Regions from separate parts of the Gracilibacillus pellucidus genome, predicted to be linked through region 2. Evidence: predicted binding sites of a transcription regulator. Region 2 holds the regulator's gene; the other holds the start of a gene.
The links. The regulator LexA, encoded in region 2, represses DNA repair genes until DNA is damaged. The targets are predictions, from matches to a motif close to CGAACATATGTTCG.
Positions count from the first base shown of each region.

Region 1: the regulator LexA is predicted to act here: its motif matches at 2,668-2,681, upstream of SH601_RS07045 (YhjD family protein).

Region 1 is NZ_JAWZSR010000003.1:277,369-292,650, reverse strand. Features, by position in the region: gene SH601_RS07060 (alpha/beta fold hydrolase) at 198-1,112, opposite strand; gene lepB (signal peptidase I) at 1,254-1,799, opposite strand; gene SH601_RS07050 (TVP38/TMEM64 family protein) at 1,856-2,524, opposite strand; gene SH601_RS07045 (YhjD family protein) at 2,702-3,097, shown strand; gene SH601_RS07040 (hypothetical protein) at 3,163-3,534, shown strand; gene SH601_RS07035 (RNA polymerase sigma factor) at 3,521-4,018, shown strand; gene SH601_RS07030 (hypothetical protein) at 4,011-4,238, shown strand; gene SH601_RS07025 (competence protein ComK) at 4,341-4,871, opposite strand; gene SH601_RS07020 (DUF3939 domain-containing protein) at 5,063-5,515, shown strand; gene SH601_RS07015 (AraC family transcriptional regulator) at 5,744-6,616, opposite strand; gene SH601_RS07010 (hypothetical protein) at 6,728-7,666, opposite strand; gene SH601_RS07005 (M48 family metalloprotease) at 7,681-8,856, opposite strand; gene lplA (lipoate--protein ligase) at 9,192-10,187, opposite strand; gene hemY (protoporphyrinogen oxidase) at 10,639-12,036, opposite strand; gene hemH (ferrochelatase) at 12,033-12,968, opposite strand; gene hemE (uroporphyrinogen decarboxylase) at 12,984-14,015, opposite strand; gene SH601_RS06980 (transglycosylase domain-containing protein) at 14,142-15,282, opposite strand, start outside.
Region 2 is NZ_JAWZSR010000008.1:119,620-134,901, reverse strand. Features, by position in the region: gene SH601_RS13725 (ATP-binding protein) at 1-599, opposite strand, end outside; gene SH601_RS13720 (DUF2621 domain-containing protein) at 792-1,277, shown strand; gene SH601_RS13715 (Na(+)/H(+) antiporter subunit B) at 1,415-1,840, opposite strand; gene SH601_RS13710 (cytochrome c biogenesis CcdA family protein) at 1,883-2,587, opposite strand; gene SH601_RS13705 (metal ABC transporter ATP-binding protein) at 3,100-3,828, shown strand; gene SH601_RS13700 (metal ABC transporter permease) at 3,825-4,667, shown strand; gene SH601_RS13695 (metal ABC transporter substrate-binding lipoprotein) at 4,664-5,602, shown strand; gene SH601_RS13690 (YneF family protein) at 6,029-6,253, opposite strand; gene tkt (transketolase) at 6,394-8,394, opposite strand; gene SH601_RS13680 (DUF896 domain-containing protein) at 8,565-8,789, opposite strand; gene SH601_RS13675 (YneB family resolvase-like protein) at 8,863-9,525, opposite strand; gene lexA (transcriptional repressor LexA) at 9,787-10,407, shown strand; gene SH601_RS13665 (hypothetical protein) at 10,784-11,482, opposite strand; gene SH601_RS13660 (hypothetical protein) at 11,765-12,493, opposite strand; gene SH601_RS17660 (N-acetylmuramoyl-L-alanine amidase family protein) at 12,614-13,543, opposite strand; gene SH601_RS13650 (GNAT family N-acetyltransferase) at 13,721-14,245, shown strand; gene SH601_RS13645 (hypothetical protein) at 14,318-15,282, opposite strand, start outside.

The DNA.
Region 1 (15,282 bases), on a different contig from region 2:
TAAGCGTTTTCAAAAGAATTGTAACATACTTACCTATTCATTCCATTAACAAGGATTGCTAAAAAAATTGACCAATATTGCTGTCGTTCCTAATAGATTGATTATCGGTTAAATCTCACTTCTCAAAGAGACGGCAAGAATTACCGCCTCTTATTCACCTATTTTCTCGCTCTACTGTACATCTCCTAAAACAAGCATTACAAGGAGTTTACCCTATTCCTATGCATTATCTCACTTTCTTCATAATACTTATCAAGAAACATCCTGATCTCTTTATTCATTTTCACTAGATACTCTTCTGAAGGAAAATGACTCATGTCATAACTTTTAAATGCTACTAAATTAGGAATAATCTCTTTTGCTTTATCATGTATTTTACTTTCCGGAAAAAAAATATCCTTCTGCCCTGCGATTATTAAAGTAGGAGCACGATAGTTTGCTAATTCTTCTTTGTTTGTAAGTTTAGGCATGTTCTGTTCGAGCTTGACATATTTCATGACATCCCCGATTAACTCACTATCGATGTCTTTCATCATATTATCCGACATAGCATTTGTCATTTTTTTGAGGTGTTTCTTTGATGAAGTAATGCGGAAACAAATAAGTGGATATAAAACATCCTTTATCATACGCCGTTTAGAGCCAAGATTAATACCTGCTGGAGCTACTAAAACAGCACACGCTATCTTTTCCGGCATGAATGTCGCTAACCGAAGAATAATCCCACCACCATAAGATGGTCCGACAAATGCACATTTTTGAATGTGATAATGCTCCATTACATCTTCAATCCATTGAGGGAAACTTTGGTCTTCTGCAGATATTCTAGTTTCAGCACTAAGCCCAGGATGACCAATTGTATCAGGAGCATATATCCTATAACGTTTAGCTAATGATGAGAACCATGAAAGTGTCATCGGATTAATACAGTTACCACCCTGAAAAACAAAAACCGGTTGGCCATCCTCTGGTCCTGCCACAAGTACATGTGTTTCCCCAAACCTAGTCTCTACATACTCTCTTCCCACATCGAAGAGTAAAGTGTTCAAGTATTTTTCGTATTTATCATGTAATACCTGTTTACCACCTTTACTCTTATAAATAGTTGTCATCTCACACCTCTTTTTTAATTTTTTATAAATACTTGTTACGCCTTCTTTTCTCACCACGATTATACCATATAATTCCACAAAAAAAGAAGCCGCTCCACAAACATACTTTGCTAGAACGAGCTTTTATTTGAAATACTTTCCTTATTTAATAAATGTAAAATTAATATCTGATACTGGCCAATAGCGAATATCGACTTTTCCGACTACTGAACCTTGGTCAACAAATCCTATATCTCTACTATCATAACTTTTCGTTCGATTATCTCCTAATACAAACAATTGTCCTTCTGGTACAGTCGTTTCTCCTGTTAAGTCTTCCAACGTTAAATCTTCTGTTAATCGTTCCACTTGTTCTCTATACGGTTCTAAATAAGGCTCATCAACTGGTTCATCATTCACATATAATACATCGTCTGAATAAGTTATCTCATCACCTGGTATACCTATTACTCTCTTTACATAATCTTCTGTTTCATTGGCATGAAAAACAATCACATCAAACCGATTAATATCCATCATATCATATACCATTTTGTTAACCATTAATAGATTCCCATCATATAGCGTTGGTTCCATTGACTTACCATTTACAGCATAACTCGCAAATAGATAAGAACGGAAGAAGATGGTCAACAAAGAAGCAAAAATAACAATACGTACTATCTGCCAAATCCGTTTTTTCTTCATAGCATTTCCCTCCAAAGGGACTTTCTTTATTACTAATTTACCCCATTTGGAAAAATTTAATTCATTTTATCTCCATCTTTTTCCTCAGATCTTTTTTGTAAATAGCTCTCTATATATTTTCCGACCACCCAAAGAATGACTACACTTATCGCCACTATAATCGTTCTCATTGGGTTTTCAGCAAAAGAAGTAATACTTTCTCCAACATACGATATGGTAAATACCATCACACCTTTACCTAGTAAGACAGCTAACACAAATTGATAAAGTCCCATACTTGTTAAGGCAGCTACAACATTAATAATCGCTGTCGGTGAAAATGGAAAGCAAAGCAACAAAAATAGTGGTCCAAATCCGTGACGAGATAACCAATTTGTTACTTTCGATACTTGTTTATTTCTACTTAGCCATCTAAAAAACCTCAAATGTTGATAGCGTCTTACCAAAATGAACACGACAATAGTTCCAGCACTCGTACCAGACCAAGACAAAAGAAAACCTTCTAACAAACCATATGCCGCAGCATTTGTTACCACAAATAAAATAATTGGTAAAAAAGGGAGAAATGACTCTATAAACGGAAGTAAAAAACCTGGGATTGGACCTAAGCTCGCATAACTTTTCAGAAGAAAGTCAATTAATTTACCATATTCATTTGCTTCAATTAATGCATCTATTTGATCAACATTTATATGGATTAAATTACTTATATTGTATGCTATCATGCCTTGTATAACTCCTTCATATGACGAAAAACTTTCTTTTCACTATATTTTAATACGTTTTCTTCTCATTTCCTACTCTTTCACAAAAAATTCCTATTATTTTGCTTAAAATGTTGCATTTTTTTTAAAGTAAGCATATAATAAGAACAAACGTTCTTGTGGAGGTGGAAATGGAAAATGAGATATTTAAACGAACAAGAGTGGCAGTTAGCTTCACGTTTTCTATTTTTATCAATGGCTTTAACTGTCATTAAACATGATTTACAAAAGATGAACCAATTATCCCCATTTAAAATAAATGAACCATATATTGCACTATTAGAGAAGATGGAGAAAAACGCAACAAATGAGCGACGAGAATTACGTAAGAAGATGCAACAGGAGAAAATCCAAGTATTAGCTGCTGAAAAAAAAGATTCGTTCACCTCTTACTTGTTCCTTTGTAAAGGAAAAGAGGAAAAACGAAATTACTTTAATCCTGCTATTCGCAAAAAAGTCGAAGTGATTTTAGAAGAGTTGTTAGCACACGCTTATGATTCCGTATCTTCAGAAAAGGAAAAAATAAAACTGTAATTTCTTTCAAAAAATGAACCTTTCATCTCCATTAATGGTATAAATAAATGAAGGAGATGATAAAAATGGAAATAGGTTGGTTGATTAGTGTGATCGTTGCCAATGTTTTAGGTGGATTATTTGTCACGCTCATCGCTACGATGAACAAAAAAGTAGTAAAAGACAGACTGGGGAATATCGATTTTAAAAAATCAGATCTTTATTTTTACTGGACTAGATGGGATTATACTATGATCGTAGCTGCTATTTATACATTTATATGTATTACTGGATTATTTGTCTGTTTGCTTTCAGGAGAGAATATTGAAAACCCTTGGGTACAATTTTTCCTTCACCAAACATTCGTTTTTTCTTTAGTCACATTCATTTGGTTTATTACTCGATTAGCGTATGTATATAAAGGAATTAAAGAGCGGTGGTCTGATGAGTTCAAATGATCCTATCCAGATAGAAAACCTATTTAACACTTACCATCAACAAATTTATCAGTTCACCTACCGCTACACACAAGATGAAGCATTAAGCTATGATATTGTCCAGGATACATTTATTAAATTTCAAAAATATGCAGATGATTTTGATCCCACTAAGTCCCATATTCGCACCTTTTTGTTTAGAATCGCTTATCAATTAACGATAACTAAACTAAAAAGACAAAATAAATTTAAAAAGCTACTCCCTTTTTTATACGAACAACACCAAGAAGAACCTGTTTCACTAGAAGAAAAACTTACAATTCGTACTGCCTTACAGCAATTAAAGCATGAACATAGGTCTGTAATTATATTTTCTTATTATCATGATTTAAGTCAAAAAGAGATTGCAGATATTTTGCAAATTCCCATAGGAACAGTAAAGTCAAGGCTACACACCTCATTAAGACAGCTTAAACACCTATTGGAGGTTGATGATAATGAATAAGCATGATATTCCAGATGAATTACATCAAAAACTAGATGAATTTGAAATAGAAGTACCAGAAATTCCACTAAAAAAATCATTATCACAACGGATCGCAAACTGGCTTTATGCGCCAGCAAAAAATCCTGTTGATTATTTTTCCAAACAATGGACACCATTAAAAATCGCTTTATTTCCTATAATCATTTTATTTTTGTCTATACCTTTTCTATTCATTTAAATTTTTAATATAAACAATGATTCTTGCTGTCGTCCGTAATCCCCCACTTCAAAATTAAAAGATAAAGTGGGGGGACAGACAGAGAAAATGAAAATGACTAATTTAGATCCCTTTATGCCATTTTGCTTCGGCTACTTGTTGAGAAACTTCGAGGATATCCTGGACCTTGTTATTAAGCAGGTAACGATATTGAGCAGTGCGGTACAATTGATTGATCAGCGAAGCATAAGAAACTTCTAACACTAAATCGCGGCCATTTTTAAATACTACTCTTGTTAAATGTGGTTCCACTTTTTCCAGTTCTAATACGTGTGAATGAGCAATCCATGTACATGTTTTTTTCAGAGGGGATTCGACAGGAAAAAAATACATCCCGCTTATCCGATCGATCGCAATTGGTGGCTTATGTGTAATTTTACTTAACATTTTTGTACCTTCCATCAATCCTTTTAAACTAATGCCAAATGATTTGCACGTCATATCCATTACTTTTTGAGCACTGAAAGTAGTTTCATAGTCATCTACTTCCTCATACTCAATCACTCTAGTAAGGTACCCCTGCTCTGTCTTGTGACCTACAACTGCCAACGTTTTCGGACTAATTTCTCTAACTTTCTCCATTAACATTTCCATTTATCTTCCTCCTTTTACTTATTCCCCTATAATGTAACAAGTTATTGGCATTTTCGAAATCAAACATACGATAAAAGCCCTATTTTTCTATTCACACTACTATTTTTCTTGAAATTTGCTATAATTTTCTTAAATAGAGCAACTGAGTGGCCTTTTTTACTAAAATTTGCGCAAAAAGCGAGGTGAATCATTTGTGGTTTAAAAAGAGAAAAGACAAGAAGGAAAAATTCCCAACAAAAGCAATATCGTTAGAAGAAGTACGATCTGCCATCCATACCTACAGCAAAGACTTACCACCAAACATCCCACTTAAAATTTTAATTCAAGATGATTTATCATTGGACTACACATTATTAGCACCTATTTTGAAGGCGATTCCAGAAAAGAACTATTATATGTCGAAGGAGACGTATGATTTATTTGAAGAAGAAGACAAACATATCGCACATGCATTAGATCAAGTCCAACAAGCAGTCGATCAATATATCGCACAAACAAAAGAATTACCAGTCATTGATCATGATCCATACCGTAAAGTGAACTTTTTTAAATTGGAACAACTAAACTTGATTAACGAACGACCAGAAATGGATTTTTATATTACAGATCAGGAGCAGTTAGTGACAACAGAAAAACCTAAGTAAAAGGAGTCTGAACAGAATAAAGAAAAAGTTAAGCGTTAATCACCCTCAGAACCCTTGATTATACCGATTGGTGATGACATTACTATTTTCCAAGCAAATAAAGAATGAAGGATATAGCAGCACTTTATCCTTCATTCTTTCACTAGAGTACTTGTCCTATTATTTAATTTATTCTCGGAAATGCTTCTTATAGACCGTTTGTATCGTTTTTTTCTGCTAAAAGTCTATTTATTTCTTCTCAACTGGTATCCAAATCTCACATTTGAAAGTTGATGAATTAAAATCACTATTTTCATTCCAAAGAATCTCTGGACCTTTCGTTTGCTGATAATGAGAGGAAGGAAACCATTCTGAATAAATTCTTCCCCATGTTTCTTGCAAGTGTTGTGGAAAGGGGCCAATTGATTCAAAAACTGCCCAAGTATAAGCTGGAACCTCCAATGAACTCCATTGTTCTGGGCTCTCTTTTGTTGTAGCAACCCCAATATAATGATCCAATTCTCCCTCTTCCTCCATACGTCCTTCTGAGAAATTGGTGGATGCTTGAATGATCCCAGCAGGTTCTGTGTTCACGAACTCTTTCAATTGTGCTATTTTCTCCTTGTTCAGTGATTTCCACATGGCAGTGATCTCTGGATTCTCCCCTTCAAAAATAATTGGCACCCGTTTTTGGACACCAACAATTCGGAAAGAGTCCCTTTCTTCGATACGATAATTCATCTCATTTCCTCCTTCAATTGATAATTGGAAGGTCATTTTTGGAAAAGATTTCAATAGTGAACCATTCAGTTTTACTTCAGATGGGTTAATACCATGCAAATCACGAAAAGCCCTTGCAAAGGAATCTGGAGATTGATAGCCACATTTGATAGCAATATCAATCACTCTTGTATTACTATTTTGTAATTCGAATGCAGCAACAGTTAAACGTCGTCGGCGAATATATTCAGATAAGGCAATTCCAGCTAAAAAAGAAAACATTCGTTTGAAATGATACTCTGAACAACAAGCGATACTAGCTACTTTTGCATAATCCATCTCATCAGTAAGATGCTCCTCGATGTAATCCAATGCTTGATTTAGTTCTCGTAATCCACTCATTACATGACCTCCTTGACTAAAGAATAGCAGAAAAAGGATAAGCACACCCGACTTTTGGTGCACACTAATGTCGGATTAAAAAAAGTCCTCGACTGTGAATCGAGGGTTTCCCTAATTTGCATGATAGATAAGCTGTTCCCATATATGGTTTGCTTGATCAATGTTGTTGCTAACATCATGATTGAGACGTATTAGCTGTGAAATCGTCTCCTCTACTTTTTGATACATCTCACTTACTTGCTGTTCTGACTGGTTAATTTTATCTTGTACAAACCAGTCTACAATAAGACCATCAAAAAAGTAATCAGCAAACGTTAATCCGCCAGAAATCTCCACATTCGTTTGAAAAGATTTACCGATATCATTTAATTCATGTGAAAATTTCCGTAATAAACGCTGGGCATCATGTGTAGCTTGCTTAGCGTCATCGATATGGCTATGTTTTAAAGAAGTGGAAATCAAGCCTCCACCAAACATATCAACCGTTCCCCAGTTCTTCGCCTTATCTAGTGAAGATAGTGCTGATGATAGAGCTCGTTTTACCTTTTCGCCTGCATCAATCGCTTCGGCAATTTCCGTTTTCTCGTCTTGCATGTTGCCCAGTTTATCTAATACGTCAAGTGCTTGTTGTCCACTTTCATGATTAGTATCTAACAAATATTGATACTTCTCTTCTAATAAGTGCTGATAACGAACATCAGGCTCTCCTAATGCACAGATTTGTTGATCCAATGCGGAGATATCTTCTCGCACATCTTGAACAGATGCTTTTGCTTCTTGATAACGTAATTGCGCTCTTGCGACTTCCTGCTTCTCTTCATCTAGTTTTTCAGCCTTTTGACCAGTAATTGAATAAAAGATATTCGCTACACTAAAAGACTCTAGCTTTTCAACATCAATTTTTTCATCTTGCAGTTGTTGGTAGCATTCCTGTTTTTGTTGCTCTAACGTTTCTAACTCAACAGCTAATTCTTTTCGTTCGTGTTTGCATCGATTTAATTTGCGCTTATCTTCTTGAGCCTTTACAATTTTTTGATAATAATGAGTCAATGCCATCACCTCTATTACCTATACGAATCAAATGATGGATTTGTTTCACGATTCTCTATTTCTTCTTTGATTCGTTCCATACGCTCTGCTATAGAAGGGTGACTAGAACGAAACCAACTAATCCATGGTGCTGGTGAGATATCTGCTTTAGATTGTTCAGCAAGCAAACGATAGCTTGTCAATGCCGGATATAAGTTTTCCGTATGCTCAATCGCATATCGGTCTGCTTGATTTTCCATCTCCCTAGATACCCAAAGTGATAGAGGCTGGGTGAGCATGAGTATTGTTACGGTTATCAATAATAGTTTAGTTAAGGACGGCAAGGAATATATGCTTTTCCAAGAACGAGTCCATTGTTGCAATATGATACATACAACAAGTGTCAGCAAAAGATATAAGCCAACTCCCCAGTACACGTGATGATAAATATAATGCGCGATCTCATGGGCCATAATAAATAAAATTTCATTCTGATCCATGCCAAGAATGGTCGTATCCCATAACACAATCCGTGTATGCTGGAAGATACCTGTCACATAAGCATTATAGGTAGATGTTTTCTCACTTTTATTTGCAACGAGCAGTGTTGCATCATTAATGCCCGCATCTTCTGTTAACGTTTCGATTTCTTCGCGTAACTCTCCTTCTGGCAATGAGGTAAAATCATCGAACAACGGATCAATCCAAATCGGTTGTACGAATACAACAAATAGAACCACTGGAATGGCAAAAAGCCAAAGCATCAAGCCCCATAAGTTCGGCCATTTTTTCATCATTGCTCGTACCGTAAGTATGATGAAAAAGAGCACTAGCCAAAACATGCCGGTATGTAGTAATCGTTCTGCTAGCCAAGATAAGAAATCTTGAGTCCCTATTCCTTCTTTTATCGTGATTTGATACCAAATGAAGCGAAACGGGAAATGAACCACATAATCTAGAACGGTTAGCACCGTAACATATAACAGCACTTTCTTTATTTCTGATCGCATTCGTTCCAGTTGTTCCATTAGATTTGTTTTTTTTGTTAGTATGTATAACATCAATAGCTGTAATGGCCACATCGCAAAGAAAAAAGCATGAGCTAACGCTCCATAACGTGTATCATGAAAGGATGTGAGAGGATAAACATAATAAAAATAAAGAAAAAGTACTAATACATATACCGTATATCCTATGGTTATTTTTTTCATAGCGCCAACTCCTACATGAACTAGTTACTCCTATTATACGGATAAAGTTGGTATTTTTAGTCTTACTATATAAAAAAAGAAGCTGGGACAAAAGAGTAATTAGACAGAAAAAATCCGAACATCGAAACTTGCTTAAATATCGCTTCGGCAAAATACTTCGCTTTCCGCGGGAACGGCTTCAGCTAATTGTGTGAAGAAAACCACTTCACACAATGGATCTTCAGCTCGCGCTATTCCCGCAGGAGTCTACGTATTTTACCTACGCTTAGCATAGAATTGTTCGGATTTTGACTCTTCTTATTTAATTATGTCCCAGCCTCTATCAAAAGCTTGTTTTAATAAATTAATCCTAGGAAGTCTTCTTTGGTGATTTTACCTAAATAGTGTGACACGTCTATGTTACTTAACACTTCATCGATTGCTTGACGCTCATAGCGCACACCTTGTAATTGCTCTTCTAATTCTTTGACATCGCCAACACCGAAGAAGTCACCAAAAATCGTACATTGTTCAATGATACCTTTATGCACGTCTAAACGAACATCGACTAAACCACCAGCAAACTTATGAGATTGTTGAATATTAAATTTCGGTGATTTACCGTAATTCCATTCCCACTGTTGGTAGCGTTCTTTTGATAACTGGTGAATATTATCCCAGTCTTCATCTGTTAACACATATTGTGGTACATCTTCTACTGCTTCTACATCAAAGACATGGCGTAAAATATGTGCTTTTAATTCGTCCATTGATAATTTTTCGTCCATAAAATCAGAAATATTTGTGACACGACTACGAATAGATTTAATTCCTTTTGATTTAATTTTCTCTGTTTTTACATTTAGAGCACGAACAACATTTTCAATTTCAGAATCATACATAAGCGTACCATGACTGAACATTCTACCTTTAGTCGTAAATTGGGCATTCCCCGAAATCTTGCGACCATCTGCGACTAAATCATTTCGTCCTTTTAACTCTGCAGGTACCCCTAATTTATTTAATGCCTCCACTACTGGCTCTGTGAACTTCGCAAAGTTATGGAAGCTATTCCCATCATCTTTTGTAATAAAGCTGAAGTTCAAGTTTCCTTCATCATGATAAACAGCTCCACCACCAGATAGACGACGAACAACTTTAATGCCTTGTTCCTCTACATAATCTGTATTAATTTCTTCTATCGTATTTTGGTTTTTACCGATAATGATAGATGGTGCGTTAATATAGAAAAGTAAATATGTATCATCTGCACCAAAGTTCTTTAGCACATACTCTTCAATAGCTAAATTAATCATTGGATCGGTAATTCCTTTATTATCAATAAATTTCATTACTAGTTCACTCCTATTAATTGCTAATTATCTCTTACTAGTATAAAAGAAGTAGAAAGAGAACACAATGTATTGGCATTATTTCGACATAATACTCACTCACCTTATTGTACTATCACAAATAATTGATGTTTTTCTTTTGTTATAGTACAATGTTATCTATCAACACTTTTACATGAATGATTGTGTCGAATACTATCGTGCATCATTCAAAAAGTGTGAATTGTGCGGATTGATAATGTAGACGAACTACTATTATCCCGCCATCTAACTTATCATGTCTTTTACCCTTTTATCTTTCGTTTCTTTCATCCTTCTTATCCTGCAAAAGAGATGATGAACTTTCCCATCCAATTAATCAAGATAAAGTAAAAGACATATGCATCAAACAGACACCCAACTGTTTGATGCTTTTTTATTTGGGAAGAAAAAAGCAGAGCACTTATGAAAGTTACTCTGCTAAGAAATTCATTATTTTTTCAACTGCTGCCACGCCTTGGTCGATACAATCAGGTATACCGATACCTTCGTATGGACTACCTGCCACAAATACTCCTGGAAGTTCTGTCGCAAGACCGTTCTCCAAGTTATTCACTAACTCTTTATGACCAATACTATACTGTGGCATTGCATCCTTCCAACGAGAAACGACAGAAAAAAGCGGATCACCATCAATTTTCATCACTTTATTCAAATCATGTAAGACTATTTCTTCTAACGCTTTATCAGAAAGATCGACAACATCTTCATCACCTGGCCTGCCAACATAGCAACGAAGCAATGCTTTCCCTTCAGGTGCAGCTGTTTCAGGCCATTTTTTATGTGTCCATGTACAAGCCGTAATACGATAATTGCTGTTACGTGACACAACAAACCCTGTACCATCAATATCTTCTTTAATGGCAGATTGATCAAAAGCTAATGCGACATTTGCAACGGATGTAGCTTTCATATTTGCTAGATTATCGACAAACTCATGTCCCTTTAGCATCTGTTTCATAACAGAATATGGTGTCGCAATCAAGATAGCATCAGAAGAAATAGTTGAGCCACCCTTTAACTCTAATTCATAGCCGTCATTTGACTTCGTAATGTTGTTAACAGCTTTACCTTTCTGCACAATACCTTCTGATAAAGATGCCTCAATTGCCTCAATTAATGTTTGAAGTCCACCTTCAAGACTGTAAAACATACTTTTCTTCTTCTTACCTGGCTTTGGTGGAGCTGGCATCGTTTTTTGCAGTCCACGAATTAAACTGCGATGTTCCTGTTCCAACTGATAAAAATTCGGAAAAGTAGCCATTAAACTTAAATCATCCAAATCACCGGCATAAATACCAGATAGCAATGGTTCAATTAAATTTTCTACCACTTCATCACCAAGGCGACGTCTAAAGAATTTTCCTAATGATTGATCTGTTTGTTCTTCACCTTTAGGAAGAATGAAATCCATCCCTGCACGTAATTTACCAGTAAAACTAAATAATTGTGAGGATAAAAACGGTCGAACTTGTGTCGGGATCCCCATAAATGATCCTTGTGGCATACTGTAAAGATTATCACCTACTAAGATATACGATTTCCCTGAACCGTTCTTTACTAACTTATCGCCAACACCGACATGACGAGCTAGACGTTCTGCTGATTGCTTGCGAATTAAAAAGGAATCAGGACCTCGTTCAATCGTAAAGCCGTCACGTCTTTCGGTATTAATTTTTCCACCTAGACGATTGCTAGCTTCTAAAAGCTGAACTTGATAGTCAAGGTTGTTTTCTTTTATCTGTTGGTCTATATAATAAGCAGCAGTAAGCCCTGCTATACCGCCACCTATCACCGTTATCTTCTTCATGATTCGTCATCACGTTGGAATTTATTCCAAGCAACGCCCGCTAACGTATCAATAAATGCTGGATGTACATTTGGCATTGCTGGGCGATAATAGTCTGCACCGATCTCTTCACAAACTACTTTACATTCATAATCATTGTCATACAATACCTCTAAATGATCTGCTACAAATCCTACAGGTGCATAAATGAACGATTGGTAGCCCTTTTGTTCAAAAAGGTCACGAGTTAAGTCTTGGACATCTGGTCCTAACCATGGATCTGGCGTGTTTCCTTCACTCTGCCAACCAATTTCAACATTTGCAATGCCTGTTTTCTCTTGGATTAGTTTCGCTGTACGTTCTAATTGTTGTGGATATGGATCACCATGTTGCAAAATTTTCTCTGGTAAACTATGTGCAGAAACGACTAATACGGCTTTTTCTTTATCTGCAATCTTTTGATATTCTTCTGTAATTGCATCTGCCCAATAATTAATAAATCCTTCTGCATCATACCAGCTTTCCACTGATTTAATCGTAATACCATGTTTTTCTGCTTCTTCTTGTGCTCTACCATTATATGATTTCACACTGAATGTTGAATAATGTGGAGCAAGAACAAGAGAAATAGCTTCTTTTATACCATCTTTCGCCATTTGCTGTACACCATCTTCAATGAATGGCTCAATATGTTTCAAACCTAAGTAATAGACAAATTCTACTTCGTCTTGCATCTCATTCAAACGAGCTTCGATACCTTCTGCTTGCTCTTTCGTAATACGTGCAAGTGGTGAAATACCACCAATTGCTTTGTAACGTGATGTTAAGTCATCAAGCATTTCTTGGCTCGGTTTGTGTCCGTGACGAATATGTGTGTAATATCTTTCAATATCTGCTTCTTCATATGGTGTTCCATACGCCATTACGAGTAATCCTACTTTTTTCTTTGCCATTGTCAACATCCTTCCTTACTTCATTGAATATTCATGTATAAATGTTGTTAATTTTTTTAAACGTTCTGGACTAATTTCAGGTGTAACACCATGTCCTAGATTGAAAATATGACTTGGGTGTGCTTTTCCTTCATCAATAATTTGTTTTGCTTTCTCCTCGACAACATCCCAATCAGCTAATAAAAATGCTGGATCAAGATTTCCTTGAAGAGCTTTCGTGACATCTAAATCTCGAGCCTCTTTAATCGACATACGCCAGTCAAGACCAATTACATCTACAGGTAAATCATTCCACTCTTTGACTAAATGACCTGCCCCAACACCAAATAGGATTAAAGGAACATTCGTGTCACGTAATTCACTGAAAATACGATTCATGACGGGTTTAATGTACGTACGATAATCTGCTACATTCAATGCCCCAACCCAAGAATCAAAAATTTGAATAGCTTGTGCACCAGCATTCACTTGTGCCTTCACATAGGTAATCGTCATATCTGCTAGTTTATCCATCAAGGCAAACCATGCTTTATGATCACTATACATGAGTGCTTTTGTTTTATGATAATTTTTAGATGGGCCACCCTCTATCATATAGCTAGCCAATGTAAAAGGAGCTCCACTAAATCCGATTAACGGTACATTTAACTGTTCCTTCGTTAACAAACGAATAGTGTCTAACACATATGGAACATCACTCTCCGGATCGATTGTTCCAAGCTTCTCCACATCTTGTAGTGAAGCAATCGGATTATCAATAACAGGACCGATACCCGATTTAATTTCGACATCCACACCAATTGCAGGTAACGGAGACATAATATCTTTGTATAATATTGCTGCATCAACATTATACATTTCAACAGGTAACCTCGTTACATAGGCACAAAGTTCTGGTTGATGTGTTATTTCAAATAAAGAATATTTCTTTTTTAATTCACGGTATTCTTTTTGTGATCTACCTGCTTGCCTCATATACCAGACAGGCGTATAATCTGTCTTTTCTCCTCTAAAAGCTTTTAATATCGTATCATTAAATTTCGTCATCTCATTCACCCTTTTTTTCATTCTTCTCTATGATAGAAGGTTTCATCGATCCTGTATAGTACTTTTTTAAAACGTTCACTAAATTGTAATTATTATAACTAAGAAATCATTATAATTATTAGTTATTTAAAAGTCAAACTCTAAAACCGTTACGTTGGATGGTTCTCCATCCTGATTTGTTAAAGGATTGTGAGGGACTACATAGTACTCACCTGAACGGAAAAGATTAATGCGACTAATTGTGTAATGATCTTCTCCTTCTACCTCATCAATTAATTCGTCTTCTCCATCCTGCACACGTTCATAAATTCGATAGACCACACGGCTATCATCAGCAGGTGACCAAGTTAACGTACCTCGAAGTAGTGTCATGCCACCAAATTTGATCGTGGAAGTTAGATCATCTATTTTCGGCAAGTGAATAGGATCTGGCAAGTCCTCAACACCTTCTGGTTGCTCAAATTCTTCTGTTAAGTCCTCTCGTTTATCTACTTCGGTTAAAATCGACTTTGTTAATCTTGTAGCAGCTTCTGAACTAGTAGTAACATAATTATCCTCTGTTGCATTGTCATAACCGATCCAGGCCGTTGTAACATAATCAGGAGTAATTCCTGCAAACCAAGCATCCTTGACTGCACCTGTTTGTAATGGGTGTTGTGTCGATCCGGTTTTACCTGCTAACGCTTTGTTATATTCTCCTGCAGTTGCTGTCCCTTCCTCTGTAACACCTTGGAGCATCCGAAGCATATTCCAAGCTGTTTGCGGTTCGAAGACATTGGCAGTTTTCGGTGGATCTGGCAATACTCGCTCACCGTCTTTATTATAAACTGCTTGAACACTTCTCGATTCTACCCAGTTTCCATCACTAATAAACGTACGATAACCTTCTGCAACTTGAATAGGTGTTATACCTGTTTCCAAACCACCTAAAGCAATGGCAAGTCCTTTATCCTCTAGATGAATATCCATTTTTTCTAACATTGATTTACTATAGTCTATCCCTATTTGATCTAACAACCAGACAGCTGACGTATTCTTGGAATGAGCAACTGCTTGATACATGCTCACTTCTCCCTCAAACTTGCCATCAGCATTTTCAACACGATAATCATTATCATATTCGATATCTTGATCTGGAATCATGTCATATGGTTGATAATTTCCTAACTGCATAGCTGGAGCATATACTGCTAATGGTTTCATCACAGAACCAGGTTGTTTTTTCAGAAGCAAATGGTTCGGATCATTTAATTGAAAATGACGTCCT
Region 2 (15,282 bases):
TTATCAATCTCATCCATCATTATTTTATAATACTCATCTTTATTTGTGATACCACCTTGCAATAATTGAACGAAGCCCTTCAAGGAAGTAAGTGGATTTCGAATTTCATGTGCGATCCCAGCAGCTAATTGACCAGCGATGGACATTTTTTCAGATCGAATCAACATTTCTTCAGCTTGCTTTTTGTCAGAAATATCCCGAGATAAGGATAAGACCTTTTTTTCACCTTGAAATTCTATTACTTGTAGGATGATTTCAAAGACTATAAAACGCCCAATATGATTTCGAATATGTATATAAAATTTCTGTTCATTATGATTGTTCATATCAAAATAGTTTTTTATATTTATTAAATCATCTCGCATGATATAACGAAAAACAGTTTGTCCTATCGCTTCCTGTTTACTAAATCCAAGTACTTTTTGTACAGAATCTGATATATATTCAATCTTTCCAGAATAGTTATTGATACACGCTATATCAAATCCATTATTTTCCATCTTTTCAACAATATCTTTCGGTAAGTCAAACAACTTAATGATCTTATTTTTGTCAGGACCGGCATCAGCATTTTCTGGTTGATCGACATAATTCAGCAATTTTATACCTCCCCACTTTTTTGTTTGAAAATAATTTTAGTAAAAGTCTAATTATGCTATAATATCAACGATCTAGTAAATTATATGAACAAAAGAAATAATCATGCCTTATTTGACGATTTATTGTTATCTTACTATAATTTTACATGAAATAAAATAGTTAAACCAAGAAGATTGGTAGGTGTAAAACATATGTCCTCATCTTTTATGTTATTTATCATGACATGGACTTTTATTTTATTAGGACTTATTGCTATTGGCGGCTTCTTTATGTTTCGAAAATTTCTGAAAAGTTTGCCAAAAGATGATGGAAAGTCTGATTTAGATTGGGAAAAATACTATATTGAACAATCGCGTCACCTCTGGAAAGAGAGCGAAAAATCACTTCTTGAAGAATTAGTCTCACCTGTTCCAGAGCTTTTTCGAGATGTAGCACGACAGCGAATCGCTGGAAAAGTCGGTCAAATTGCTTTAGAAAAAAACGAGAAAAACATCACACAAGAAATATTAATTCAAGGCTATATCATAGCTACTCCGAAACGCGATCACCGATTTCTGAGAAAGAAATTAAAAGAGAAGAATATTGATGTGAACAACTATGAGCATTATTTCAACTACTCACCAGAAGACTACCGTAATAAAAAATACGCAGCAAGAACACGTAGTAATATGAGATAACCGTGACTTGCTGCGTATTTTATTAGCTTTTTTTACAGTGCAAATGTCCGTACCCCCCACTTCAAACGCTCAAGTCAAAACAAGGTAACTAGGGGATAAACGGTAACTAACTTCCTGATAAGTTTCCATTTATGTTTTTAACGATCACTTGAAATAGTTAAAACAATGGTCATTGTAACACCAATAACTGTTAAATATACTCCAAGGTCAAATAGCATTGCTGTTGCTAACTCTATCTCACCAAAGATAGGTACATGAAAATAGCCAAATGTTTGACTTAATAATGGTTGACCAAAAATAAAGGCACCTACACCTGTTGCAATAGCAATTAGTAGACCCACACTGATCATTGTACGGTAATTAACTGGTAATATTTTATTTACCGCCTTTTCTCCATATGCCATGTACATAAGGACAATTGCTGCAGCAGTCATTAAGCCGCCGATAAATCCACCACCGGGTTCATTATGGCCTGCGAAGAACAGATTGACTGCAAAACCAAAAAGGATAAAAGCTATTAGCACAGTCATCGTTTTAAGGATTAAATCATTTGTTTTTACCATTCTATCTCCTCCAACTATCTATAGTATCTCTTACTTACCTAATTAAAATCCTGTGAAATTAAATAGCCCCGCAAGAAAGGATGTTAATTTTGTCATTAAATCAAAAAATAAGAAGAATCCCATGAAAATCATGACATATCCACCTATTTTCACTAACTTTTGCGCATTATTTCTAATCCACTTCATTTTACCAATAAAGAAGGCAAGGATAAAAAATGGAACAGAGAAACCTAATGAATAAGCAGTCATTAAGATGATCCCCATCTCCGTATTTGCTGCCGCAAGAGAGATTACCGCCATTAGAATTGGTCCTGTACAAGGTGTCCATCCTAATGAAAATGCCATCCCTATAATGAAAGAACCGATAAATCCTGTCGGTCTATTTTTGAAATGTACTTTTCTTTCCTTCATTAGAAAATCAAATTGCAAGGCACCAACAATAATAAGACCGAAAAAGATAATTAATATCGCACCGATCTGCCTAATTAAATTATCCCATCTAATTAAAAACTCTCCAATAAAACTTGTTGTAAATCCTAGAACTATAAAGATACTGGAAAAGCCCAACAAAAAGAATAAAGTGTGGAGAATACTTTTGTAGTTAAACATTGCCTTTTCTTCTTTTATATCACTTACACTCATTCCCGTAATATAGGAGAGAAATGCAGGATACAGTGGTAATACACAAGGAGAAATGAAGGATAAAAAACCTGCACCAAATGCAATAAACATATTTACTTCATTCAAATCGGTCACTCCAAACAATGCCAAAAAATAGACATTCATTATTGTGAAATATATTAAACTTGTGGATTTTATGTAGAACAAAAACAGTTTTTTTGATCATTCTTTCACCAAAAATATAGCATAATAACAAAAGAATAACAAGAGTAACTTCCTTTCTATTCAATACTCCAAACGATACCGACCTGTTTCTTCATATTTATATATACCAAATTATTTTATTACAATGGAAAAAACCCAACTCCTAATAAATTTCGTTAATAAACCATTAAAATCTAAAACTCTCACTGTTTGAACGTGCACTTTATTGTATTATTTTGTACATAAAATGAATATTGATAAGAAATTTAAATGTTGGAAATCGTAATCTTTACAAATTGATTTACGAGGAGTATACTTTAATTAAAGTTTACTTAGGGAAACTTTTTTACCCAAAAGACATATTATATATCCAAAATGTATAACGTTTTATTATAAACAATGAACTCTATTTATTAAAAGAGGTGGAAACTAGCATGATTGCAGTGGAAAATTTGTCTGTTACATACGATGGCAGAACAAATGCAGTAGAAAAGGTTAACTTTACGTTCGAAGAACCCTCAATAGTTGGCATACTCGGTCCGAATGGTGCTGGTAAATCAACGTTAATAAAAGGAATGCTAAAGTTAATTCCTAGTGAAGGACAGACTTATTATAATGATGTTTTGCTAAAAAAAGTACAACGAAAAGTCGCGTATGTTGAACAAAAAAGCGCAATTGATTACACTTTCCCTATTACAGTGAAAGATTGTGTTTCACTCGGACTCTATCCATCAGGTAAATTGTTCAAGAAAATCTCAAATGAAGACTGGAAAAAAGTTGATAATGCATTAGAAAAAGTAAAAATGATTGATTTTAAAAATAAACAGATCGGAGCACTATCTGGTGGGCAGTTCCAACGTGTGCTTATGGCTAGAACTCTCGTACAACAAGCAGACTTAATTTTTCTAGATGAACCGTTTGTCGGAATTGATGCGGTTAGTGAAAAAATTATCATGGAAATTTTATTTGAATTCCGAAATCAAGGAAAAACTATTTTTATCGTGCACCATGACTTAGGCAAAGTGAAGGATTACTTTGATAAGTTAATTCTTATGAATCATCACCTTGTTACCTATGGTGATACGGAAGATGTATTTGTCGATAAAAATCTTATTGCAACATATGGTGATTCCATTATTGTCAAAGGCGGTGAAGAAAAATGATCAGTAATTTTATTGATGGCATTCTGCAATATCATTTCTTGCAGAATGCTCTAATAACTTCTACCGTCATCGGGATTGTAGCTGGAGCAGTTGGTTGCTTTATTATCTTAAGAGGTATGTCGTTAATGGGTGACGCTATTTCACACGCTGTGTTGCCTGGTATAGCTATCTCGTTTATATTAGGATTTAACTACTTTGTCGGAGCAATTGCTTTAGGTTTAATTGCGTCATTTATTATTACGTTTATATCAAATAATAGTAAAATTAAGAACGATGCAGCTATCGGCATTACGTTTAGTTCCTTTCTTGCCTTAGGTGTTATTTTAATCGGCGTTGCAAATAGTTCAACGGATTTATTCCATATACTCTTTGGGAACGTATTGGCCGTACAAGACTTTGATAAATGGTTAACAATTGCTATCGCCATTATCGTTTTAATTATATTGTTTATTTTCTTTAAACCGTTACTCATTACTTCTTTCGACCCGAATATGGCAAAAGCCTTCGGTATGAAAGTAAATAATTATCACTATTTACTCATGATTTTATTAACACTTGTATCTGTTACTGCGATGCAAAGTGTCGGTACTATTTTAATCGTAGCAATGTTAATTACACCTGCTTCCACTGCATATCTGTACACTAATAGATTAAGCTCAATGATCTTCCTTGCTTCTTTTTTAGGAGGGATAACGTCGATTATCGGCTTATTTATCGGTTATAGCTTCAATATAGCAGTTGGTTCTTGTATCGTATTAACATCTGCTCTCATTTTTCTTATTAGCTTCTTTATTTCGCCTAAACAAGGCTACTTTAAAAGAAAGGTGGTTAGTTCATGATAAAGCATAACAAAATCGCTATTTTTGCCAGTATGTTTACTGCGTTTCTATTGTTATTATCAGCCTGCGGCGGTGATGATAACTCGTCTGACAACGATAAATTAGATGTTGTAACAACAAATTCAATTATTTGGGATATCACAAATAACATCGCTGGAGAAAAAATTAACTTACACAGCATCGTCCCTGTTGGTAAAGACCCACATGAATACGAACCATTACCTGAAGATATTGTTAAATCAACGGATGCTGACTTAGTTTTTTATAATGGATTAAACCTTGAAACAGGTGGTAATGCTTGGTTTAGCAAATTAATGAATAATGCTAATAAACAAGAAAATGAAGACTATTTCCCTGTTAGCGATGGTGTTGACCCACTCTACCTTGAAGATAGCAATGAAGAAGGAAAAGAGGACCCTCATGCTTGGTTGAATTTAGAGAATGGTATCGTGTATGCACAAAATATCACAAAGCATTTATCTGAAAAGGACCCAGATAACCAAGCGTTTTATGAAGAGAATCTAGAAGAATATGTTGCGAAATTACAGGAATTAGATGCAGAAGCGAAAGATAAGTTTCAAACCATTTCTGATGATAAGAAAATGATTGTCACAAGTGAAGGTTGTTTCAAATATTTCTCGAAAGCTTACGACATCCCATCTGCTTATATTTGGGAAATTAATACGGAAGAAGAAGGAACACCAAACCAAATCAAAGATCTTGTGACCAAATTAAATGAAACGGAAGTACCTGCGCTATTTATCGAAAGCAGTGTAGACGATCGTCCAATGAAAACTATCTCGAAAGAAACAGGCATTGATATTTATTCAAAAGTATTTACAGACTCTATTGCTGAAGAAGGCGAAAATGGAGATAGCTATTATTCCATGATGAAATGGAATCTAGACAATATTTACGAAGGTTTATCACAATAATTACCTGATATGATTTCCATGTAATATGGAAATCATATCTTTTTTTGATTCCGCTTCTATTCGTTAAGCAAAAAGAAAAAGCACCCTAAAGGATCCCTTTTTCTATAATACATAATTATCGATATCTTTCACTTTATAAAGTTGAATTCTTTCTTTGAAAATGTCTACTTCCGAAATATTTGTTATTTTGCTTTTCTCTTGTTCTGTAATAATATTGTTATCCGTTAATTTTTAAAGCAGTTTTTCTATAACAAACTTTTGTTTTAGATATCCCTCAACTAAATGGAGGCTTTCAATCTCATACGCTTAAAACATTACAAGCCATTCTCTCTGCTATCATTTTTTCTAACAGAAAGAATGGCTTGGAAAATAAGTTTCTTACATTTTTTATACTATTAAGAGACCCCTATAATATGGTCCGAAAACCTATTTGCTATCCATTTGATTGTTCATTGCACGCATCATTTGTTTAATTTTCTTCTGCGATGGTTTTTGGCCCATCTGCATCATTAATGTTCTTAACATTTGCTCATTAATAGGTGGGTTTTTCTTTAAATAACTCATCATGTATTTTCTCGCGATAAAAAAGCCTAGGGCGATCCCGGCTAACAAAGCAACTACGAGCAATACAATCCAAATCCAAGTGCTCATTTACTTGTTCCTCCTTCAATTTCTCTCTAATACAGTATATTAAAAGTCGATTAATAATACAAGCACTACTTATGTATAACTACTGTTTAAAAAAAGAAAATGGGACGAGGAACTTCTCCTCTGTCCCATCAACCATTATATTAGAATAATTCGTTCACATGTTTCACAACATTTTCAACAGTGAAACCATATTCTTCGATAATCTTGTCACCATTTGCAGAAGCACCAAATGTGTCGATTGCAATAATTTTACCTTCTAGGCCAACATATCGCTCCCAACCTAATGAAGAAGCCATTTCAATACCAACACGTTTTCTTACTGTGCTTGGTAATACAGATTCTTTGTAAGCTGCATCTTGTTTGTCGAAACGATCAAATGACGGAATACTTACAACACTTACATCTTTACCTTCTTCTTTTAATGCTGCTTGTGCTTTTACTGCAAGCTGTACTTCAGATCCAGTTGCAACAAGAATTGCATCAGGTGTTTCTTTCGTTGATGGACTAATGACATATCCACCTTTTTTCACACCTTCATACGCATGTTCAGCAGTACCAGGTAATGTTGGCAAGTTTTGGCGTGTAAGTACTAATGCAGTTGGCTGTGAAGTAGATTCAACAGCTAAACGCCACGCAGCTTGTACTTCATTTCCATCAGCAGGACGGATAACAGAAAGATTAGGCATTGCTCTAAACGCTGCTAATTGTTCAACAGGCTCGTGAGTCGGACCATCTTCCCCTACTGCAATAGAATCATGTGTTAATACATATGTTACAGGTAGGTTTTGAATAGCAGATAAACGAACTGCTGGACGTAAGTAATCACTGAATACGAAGAACGTACCACCGAACACTTTTAAGCCACCGTGTAATGCCATACCATTAAGCGCTGCAGCCATAGCAAATTCACGTACACCAAACCAAATATTACGCTTGTCAGGTTCAGCTGCTGAGAAATCACCAGCATCTTTTAGGTTTGTTTTGTTAGATCCAGCTAAGTCGGCACTTCCACCAAATAATGATGGTACTGCTTTAGCCACCGCATTTAACACTTCACCAGATGTAGCACGAGTAGCTGCTGCATGAGTACCAGCTTCATATACAGGTAATTCTTTCTCCCATCCTTCTGGAAGTTTGTCATTAATTGCATCCTCTAATTCTTGGCTTAATTCAGGATAAGCTTTCTTATATGCATCGAATAGTTCATTCCATTCTTGCTCAGCTTTTTTACCGTTTTCAACAATTTTCGTTTCAAAATCTTGGTATACTTCATCTGGAACAGCAAATTCTTCATGATCCCAAGCATAAGTTTCTTTTGTTAGTTTCACTTCATCTTGACCAAGTGGTGCACCATGTGATGCAGATGATCCAGATTTGTTAGGAGAACCAAATCCGATTACTGTTTTTACTTCAATTAATGTAGGTTGATCAGTGTTTGCTTTTGCATCTGTAAGTGCTTTAGAGATAGATTCTGTATCTGTTCCGTCTTCTACACGGATTACTTGCCATCCATATGCTTTAAAACGATCTTCTACATTTTCCGAAAATGCTTTATTCAACTCACCATCTAAGGAAATATCATTAGAATCATATAGTGCAATAAGTTTGCCTAATTTCAAATGACCAGCAAGAGATGCCGCTTCATGTGAGATACCTTCCATCAAGTCACCATCACTTACAAGTGCAAATGTGTAGTGATCTACAACATTGAAGTCATCTTTATTATATTTAGCTTCTAAGTGTTTTTCAGCCATTGCCATACCAACACTCATCGCAATACCTTGTCCAAGTGGTCCAGTAGTTGCTTCTACTCCATCTGTATGATGAACTTCTGGGTGACCTGGTGTTTTAGAACCCCATTGACGAAATTCTTTTAGGTCATCGATTGATACATCATAACCAGCTAAATGTAGTAAGCTGTATAACAACATTGACCCGTGTCCTGCTGATAATACGAAACGGTCACGGTTAAACCATTTAGAACTTTTCGGGTTATGGTTCATGTGTTCAGTCCAAAGAGTATATGCCATTGGTGCTGCGCCCATAGGCAACCCTGGGTGACCAGAATTAGCTTTTTCAATAGCGTCTATTGATAATGTTCTAATAGCATTAATAGACTTTTGTTCAATTTGCTTTGCCATCGTAAATTTGTCCCCTTTCAATATACAAAAAAATATGTACGCACATCTATAATCCTATAACGAAATGAAGTCAAAGACAAGTATCTCTATTCAAAAACAGAGCATTTTCTTCAAAAACAGCAATGTTTAACAAAATTTTCTTGTATAAACAAAGAAAAAGCAGCAAAATACTACTTTTTCTTTTGTAACTTTTTAAGTTTTTCCGGAGTAACGTCATTCCCATTCGGGTCAACGACTGTCATCCCCTTCATATGATTTTTAAATGATTTTCTCACATTTTTCAAATAAGCTTCACGTAATTCTTTTTGTTCTTGTTTTTCTTCTACTGTTAAGCCTTCTTTTTTCGATTTATTTGCAAGCTCATTAATTCGAGCAATTTTATCTTGTGATAACATCGAGATTGTACACCTCATTCCTTTTAAAAATGAAAAAAAGTATATGACATCATCGTCTATACTCCCTATCATTCTAATCTTCATCTTGTAATTTTTCAAGTGTTTGATACTCTTGGTAACGGCGATGTACCGTTGCTTTGGATACATCATAACCCATTCCTCTAAGAACAGATGCAATCTCTTGAAACGTAAGCTTATTGCCCTTCAATCTAACAACTTCTTCAATCGGGAATTCTTTTCGCTCACGTCCTGTCGCAAGATGTTGATTAGAAAGGTTTTTAGCTGGATTATAGCCGTTGCTTACTGCTTTTTTCATTCCTCGTCTTATTTTGGCATTATGTAATTTTCGCTGATACTCTTCTACTATGGACACAATTTGCAAAACCATTGAATCCCCTTCTGACAAATGAAGCTCACCATTATGTGATAATGTGTAAATCGATATACCTAAACGATTCAATTGATGTAACAAAGCTATTTTCGTATTTCCTCTACCTAGTCTAGTCTCATCCTGAACCAGAAGGGTGTCAGCTTGTCCATTTTGAAATGATTCTAACATTTCAAAGACACCCTCTCTTTCAATCTCATAGCCGCTCTGTTTCTCTTGTATCGTCTTAAACACATTAAAATTATATTGATTAGCGAAATATTGTAGTTCTTCTGCTTGTCTTTTAAGAGAAGTTTCTTGTGCATCCTTCTCTGTACTTACACGACAATAAATAATTGCATTAGTCATTTTTCTTACTCTCCTACTTTATAAACTAGTTACTACAGAATAATATAAAAAGATAATAGCTAGTATAAAGGCAACTAAGTAAAAAATGTCAACTTTCGATAAATTTTTTAACATATTATCCCTCCACAGAACTTTTGTTCGTAACCATATTATACACGAACGAATGTTCATGTCAACAGATTTTTCGAACGAATGTTTGTAAAACAATTGTTGCTGTGCTATAATTTACTTAATAAATAATACGTGTGAGGAGATTTTAATATGACAAATCTATCAAAACGGCAAGAAGAGATTTTGGCTTATATTAAACAGCAAGTAGAATTAAAAGGATATCCACCATCTGTTCGTGAAATTGGGGAAGCGGTCGGCCTAGCATCAAGCTCAACTGTTCATGGACACTTGGCTAGATTAGAAAAGAAAGGCTACATTCGTCGTGACCCTACGAAGCCAAGGGCTATTGAAGTCCTTCCACAAGAAGGCGAAATTACTATTCCAAAATCTGAGGCTACTTTTGCACCAGTTATCGGGAAAGTTACAGCAGGTCTACCGATTACTGCTGTTGAAAACATTGAAGAGTATATCCCAATTCCTTATAACGAAATGCATGCAAGCGACCAATTATTTGTATTGATTATTGAAGGCGATAGTATGATAGAAGCTGGCATTTTAAACGATGATAAAGTAGTAGTTAAACAGCAAAACACAGCTGAAAATGGAGATATTGTTGTTGCAATGACAGAAGATAGTGAGGCTACGGTTAAACGTTTCTTTAAAGAAAAAGACCATATTCGCCTACAGCCTGAAAATGCAACAATGGAGCCATTAATTTACGAAAATGTTAGTATTTTAGGGAAAGTCGTAGGGTTATATCGAACCGTTTAAATGGATACCTCCTGCCTGATATAGAGTGCGCACTATTATAGTCGCACTTCTTTTTTCTTAATACCATAATAATATTATGTTAACTATTTTGCCCATAATAATCCCCTTGGCAATTGATTCATACTGCCAAGAGGATATTTTTCTTATGATGGTGATGACTGTAGCGCTTGTATCCCACATTACTGGTACGTCTAATTAAACAAAGGTACCTCTTTGTCAATGGAATATCTGCTAATGTCACTTCTAGATATATGCTCATTGAAAGAAAAATAGTAGCAGACCGTATCTTTCTTCATGTTAGGACTACCTGAAATCTTTTGATCGAGTATAGAAGATTTATACAGGCCAATTTACACTCATCAAATGTCTTTTTACTTTATGGCAGGATTCCTCCACCGTTTGGCGGTGCTGGTAATGTGTGTGTCGGTGCAACACCTGGCGTTTCGCAACGATTTGGATTGACATCACAAATATTACCGCTTGCGTCTTGAATTACTGGACGTGTTACCGTAATCGTTGTTTTTAAGATTACTTTAAATAGGATACCTTGAACAAGATCGATTCCTGCTGCCCCGATTACAGGGACACCTGGCTGAACAAAGATACCTTCGATTTCCAATGGTGTTTCCGTTAACGTATCTTCTGGACATGCTCCAGGGAAGTCGGTGTGTTCTTGGAATGGAAGACTAGTATCCAACGTAACGGGCAATTCAATATCTAAAATAGAGATTGTAATGGATGCAGGTAAAAGACCAATATTAACTACTTTATCCTTAATAACACGTGCATTTTGTGTTACAGCATCTAAATTCGGTACAATATTAACAGAAACAATATCATCTAACACACCTAAACCAGCAAACGCTGTAATTGGTAATGTTGACTCCGCCACTTTTTGTACGGTCTTTGTTCCTACTAATGAGTTTACTACTACACAATCGTTGGTTAATTGTGCTGGTTTTATTACTGGTTCTGTCACATTACAGTTACAACCTTCTACTTTCTTTTTCGCTTTTGGTCTTAAAGGTAGTTTTGCAGGAACCTCAACTTTAACACCACAATTGTTACTTGCCATTATATCGCTTCCTTTCACTCTTATTTCATTATGAAACTAACTTTAATTTTGCTAGCCATTTTCCAACTATCGCAGAACTGCTCATGGCATAAGATCTTTTATTTTTAGTGCAATTGATACTTCAATGACTGCAAATCCTAGAGCTGTGCAGCGATTTGCAATTATTTCTTTCGTTGTTCATTCTAGTTTCATAGCTTTCTCCAATATATAACAAGAACAGCCAGTTGATTGCATTTTTTGTACTGACTATCCAGTCTTAACTAACCTTGTTAGATGATTAACCTATGGTAAAGGTAAAATGCCTCCACCATTTGGCGGTGCTGGTAATGTCTGTGTCGGTATAGCGCCTGGCGTTTCACAACGGTTTGGATTAACATCACAAACATTTCCGCTTGCATCTTGGATAACTGGTCGTGTAACCGTAATCGTTGTTTTCAATACTACTTTAAATAGAATACCTTGAACAAGATCAATACCAGCAGCTCCAATTACAGGTACACCCGGCTGAACAAAGATACCCTCTATTTCTAATGGAGTTTCCGTTAGTGTATCTTCTGGACATGCTCCTGGAAAATCTGTATGCTCTTGGAACGGTAAACTTGTATCTAATGTTACAGGAAGTTCAATACCTAGAATCGAAATAGAAATGGATGCCGGAAGTAGACCGATGTTGACTACTTTATCCCTGATAACTCGTGCATTTTGTGTAACTCCTTCTAAATTTGGAACTACATTAACTGATACAATATCATCTAGCACACCTAAACCAGCAAACGCTGTAATTGGTAATGTCGCTTCCGCCACTTTTTGAACTGTCTTTGTTCCTACTAATGAATTTACAACGACACAATCATTCGTTAATTTCGCTGGTTTAATAGCTGGTTCTTTTACGTTACAGCTGCAACCAACTATCTCTTTTTTCGGAACAATAATTTCTTTTCTTGCATTTGCTTTTTTCTTTGTAGAGACTCTTGCTGAACTTTGTACTCTTCCACACTTATTGCAAGCCATTATACCCCATCCTTCTTTATTCAAGATTTTTTTCCATTAAGGATTCTCTTTATTTTACTGATTTCACCAAGTTTGGTGTGGGCATTTACGATAGTCGTTATTACTTTTGTTTAGCCTTTTTTAGAATGTGTCTGCATTTAACCGTCTTTGCAGCTCTTTTACCATCATTGAAGGATTACTAATCACCCCATCCACTGGTGTTCCTAAATACATTTGAAGCCTTCGAATTGTTTCAGGACCAAGTAAACCATCCGCTGATGCACCAACTTTATCTTGCAACGATCGAATCACCATACTTCCACCGTTACCAAATGTTATCCCATTTACGATCATCGTTGTCACACTATTTCTAACTTGATTACTAATGATGCCATCTTCCACTGTACCTAATGCCCGTTGTAAGGCGCGTGTAGTCTCGCTTCCCCACCTACCATCCACGATTAAACGATTAGATAATTGTTCTTCTTTTGGTTTCACACTTACAGCACGTGATATATTTCCTCTTACCTTCTTTTTTAAGTTAAAGATACGAACAATCCCATTCACATGACCTTGCGCAACTTTGTCTAAAAAAGAGGAATCCTTTAACTGTTGTGCATCCTCTTCTGAATCGATAAATCCATTTTCCGTTAGAATGGCTGGCATTTTTGATTCACGTAACACATGAAAATTTGCATTCTTCTTCCCTCTGTTCGTCCAATCCATATAACGATTGATTTCATTATGCATGGTCTCTTGTCTTTCACTACTTTGCGAAGAATTGGTCGAATTAGTATGAATATAATCTTCATAACCTGTTCCACCACCAGCATTCACATGAATACTAACGAAATAATCTGCTCCCCACCTGTTTGCGGCATTCGTACGTTGATTTAGTGAAACAGTCCGATCCTTCATGCGACTTAAACGAACCGAAAGATTCGCATAATCACTTAATTTTTCTTTTATTTTCATTGCAATTATTAATGTTATATCTTTTTCCATCAAATCGTTAGCTACTGCACCTGAATCAGTCCCCCCGTGACCAGGGTCAATAAATATTTTGACCAAGCTCCCCCTCCTCTCTTTTCCTTAACTTTAAATAGGACGTATGAAATCCCTATATGAGTAATATAAATACTAACTAGCTATTTTGTAACGGCGCTTTAGCTATTAATCATTTGAATGGCCAAATCAAGATGATATAATAATAAAAATCTAATTATTGGAAAACAATGAGGTGAAATGATGCTAGAACATAATAGAATACTATTAGAAGAAATATCTGAACAAGATGTAGATGGTTTGTACAAGTGCTACTCTCACCAAGAAACGATGGAATTTTTCGGGCATAAAACAATAAATAATTTGGAAGAAGCATTAGACATTATTAAAAAGAATCAAAAAATGAAAGAATTTAATACCGGAGTACGTTATGTAGCTAAAATGAAGGATACCAAAGAATTTGTGGGGGTAGTGACATTGAAGCGATACAATAGGACACATCACCGAGGTGAAATCGACTATATCATATTACCTCGTCTGCAAGGAAAAGGTTTTGCGTCAGAAATGCTGCACCTCTTTCTAGAAAAAGTGTTTAAAGAATGGAATTTAGAAAGAATTACCGCATATGTTGACTTAGATAATGTACGTTCTTATCACCTGTTAGAAAAACTGCATTTTCAAAAAGAAGGGCTTTTACGTTCATGGGTATATGATAATGGTTCCTATTATGATGTTTATTCATTTAGCTTGATTCGTAGTGATTTATAAGCTTTTATATGATATTAGCACTTCTTTTCACTACCGAGAATGAACCAAAAAAAGAGGGGAAAAATCCCCTCCTTACTCAAATGCTGCTAATTCAAATTCATAAATACCATCTTCTTTTGTTATAATGACAAAACGGTCATTATCAAGGACTTTATATACATCAGAAACGGTTGAAGCCATATCAATCACTTCTTCATCTAATTGGTATTGTTTTAGTAATTCCTTAGATTGAATATCCAAAATAGATAGAACCGTATGGTCAACACTGCTACTTAAAAGGTAGAAATTATTCCCATGAATGAATGTGTAAACATAGTCATTTCCAAATCCTTCATCATCGTCGTAATAATAGTTAATGTATGGTTCCCCAGTAGAAGTATCTATCCCAATTGTTCCAAATGCCATATGATAAGTTAAAATACCATCTGTATATTCTAAATATCTACCATACTCATAATCATGGTCTACATCTTCAAATGTACTTAACTCTGTCAATTCCCAAGTATCTGTGGCCAGCTTATAAAAAGTGAATGTATGATTCGTTAGCTGTTTTACGAAATAGATTGTATCTTCAACTTGCAATCCAGCTGTATAATATCCTTTTTCTTCGTATAGGATATCACCTGTTTCTTTATCTAAAATATATAAATAAGGAATTCTACCTCCCCCAACATGAACATAGTTATCTAGCACTTCTACTCCATCAAGAATCGACTCGATTTCCGGTAAAGGTGTACTCCATAACAATTCTGAGCTTTCTTTGTCATACGCTTCAAGAATAACATGATCTTCACTAGTTTCAGAATCTACCATATAACTAGTATTTTCTGATTGATAACGACTAACATGCTGTAAGTATTCTTCTTCACTTATATCAGCTGTTGTGTTTTCTTCTGGTTTAAGAGAAATACCAATTGTTTTATACTCATCTTCTTCCTTATAATAAAGCTTTTTGTCATAAGCATTAAATTCGGAATAAGCAGATGATCTTAAATAACCATTAGGTTCCCAAACCGGTTCACCAGTTTTCCAATTCA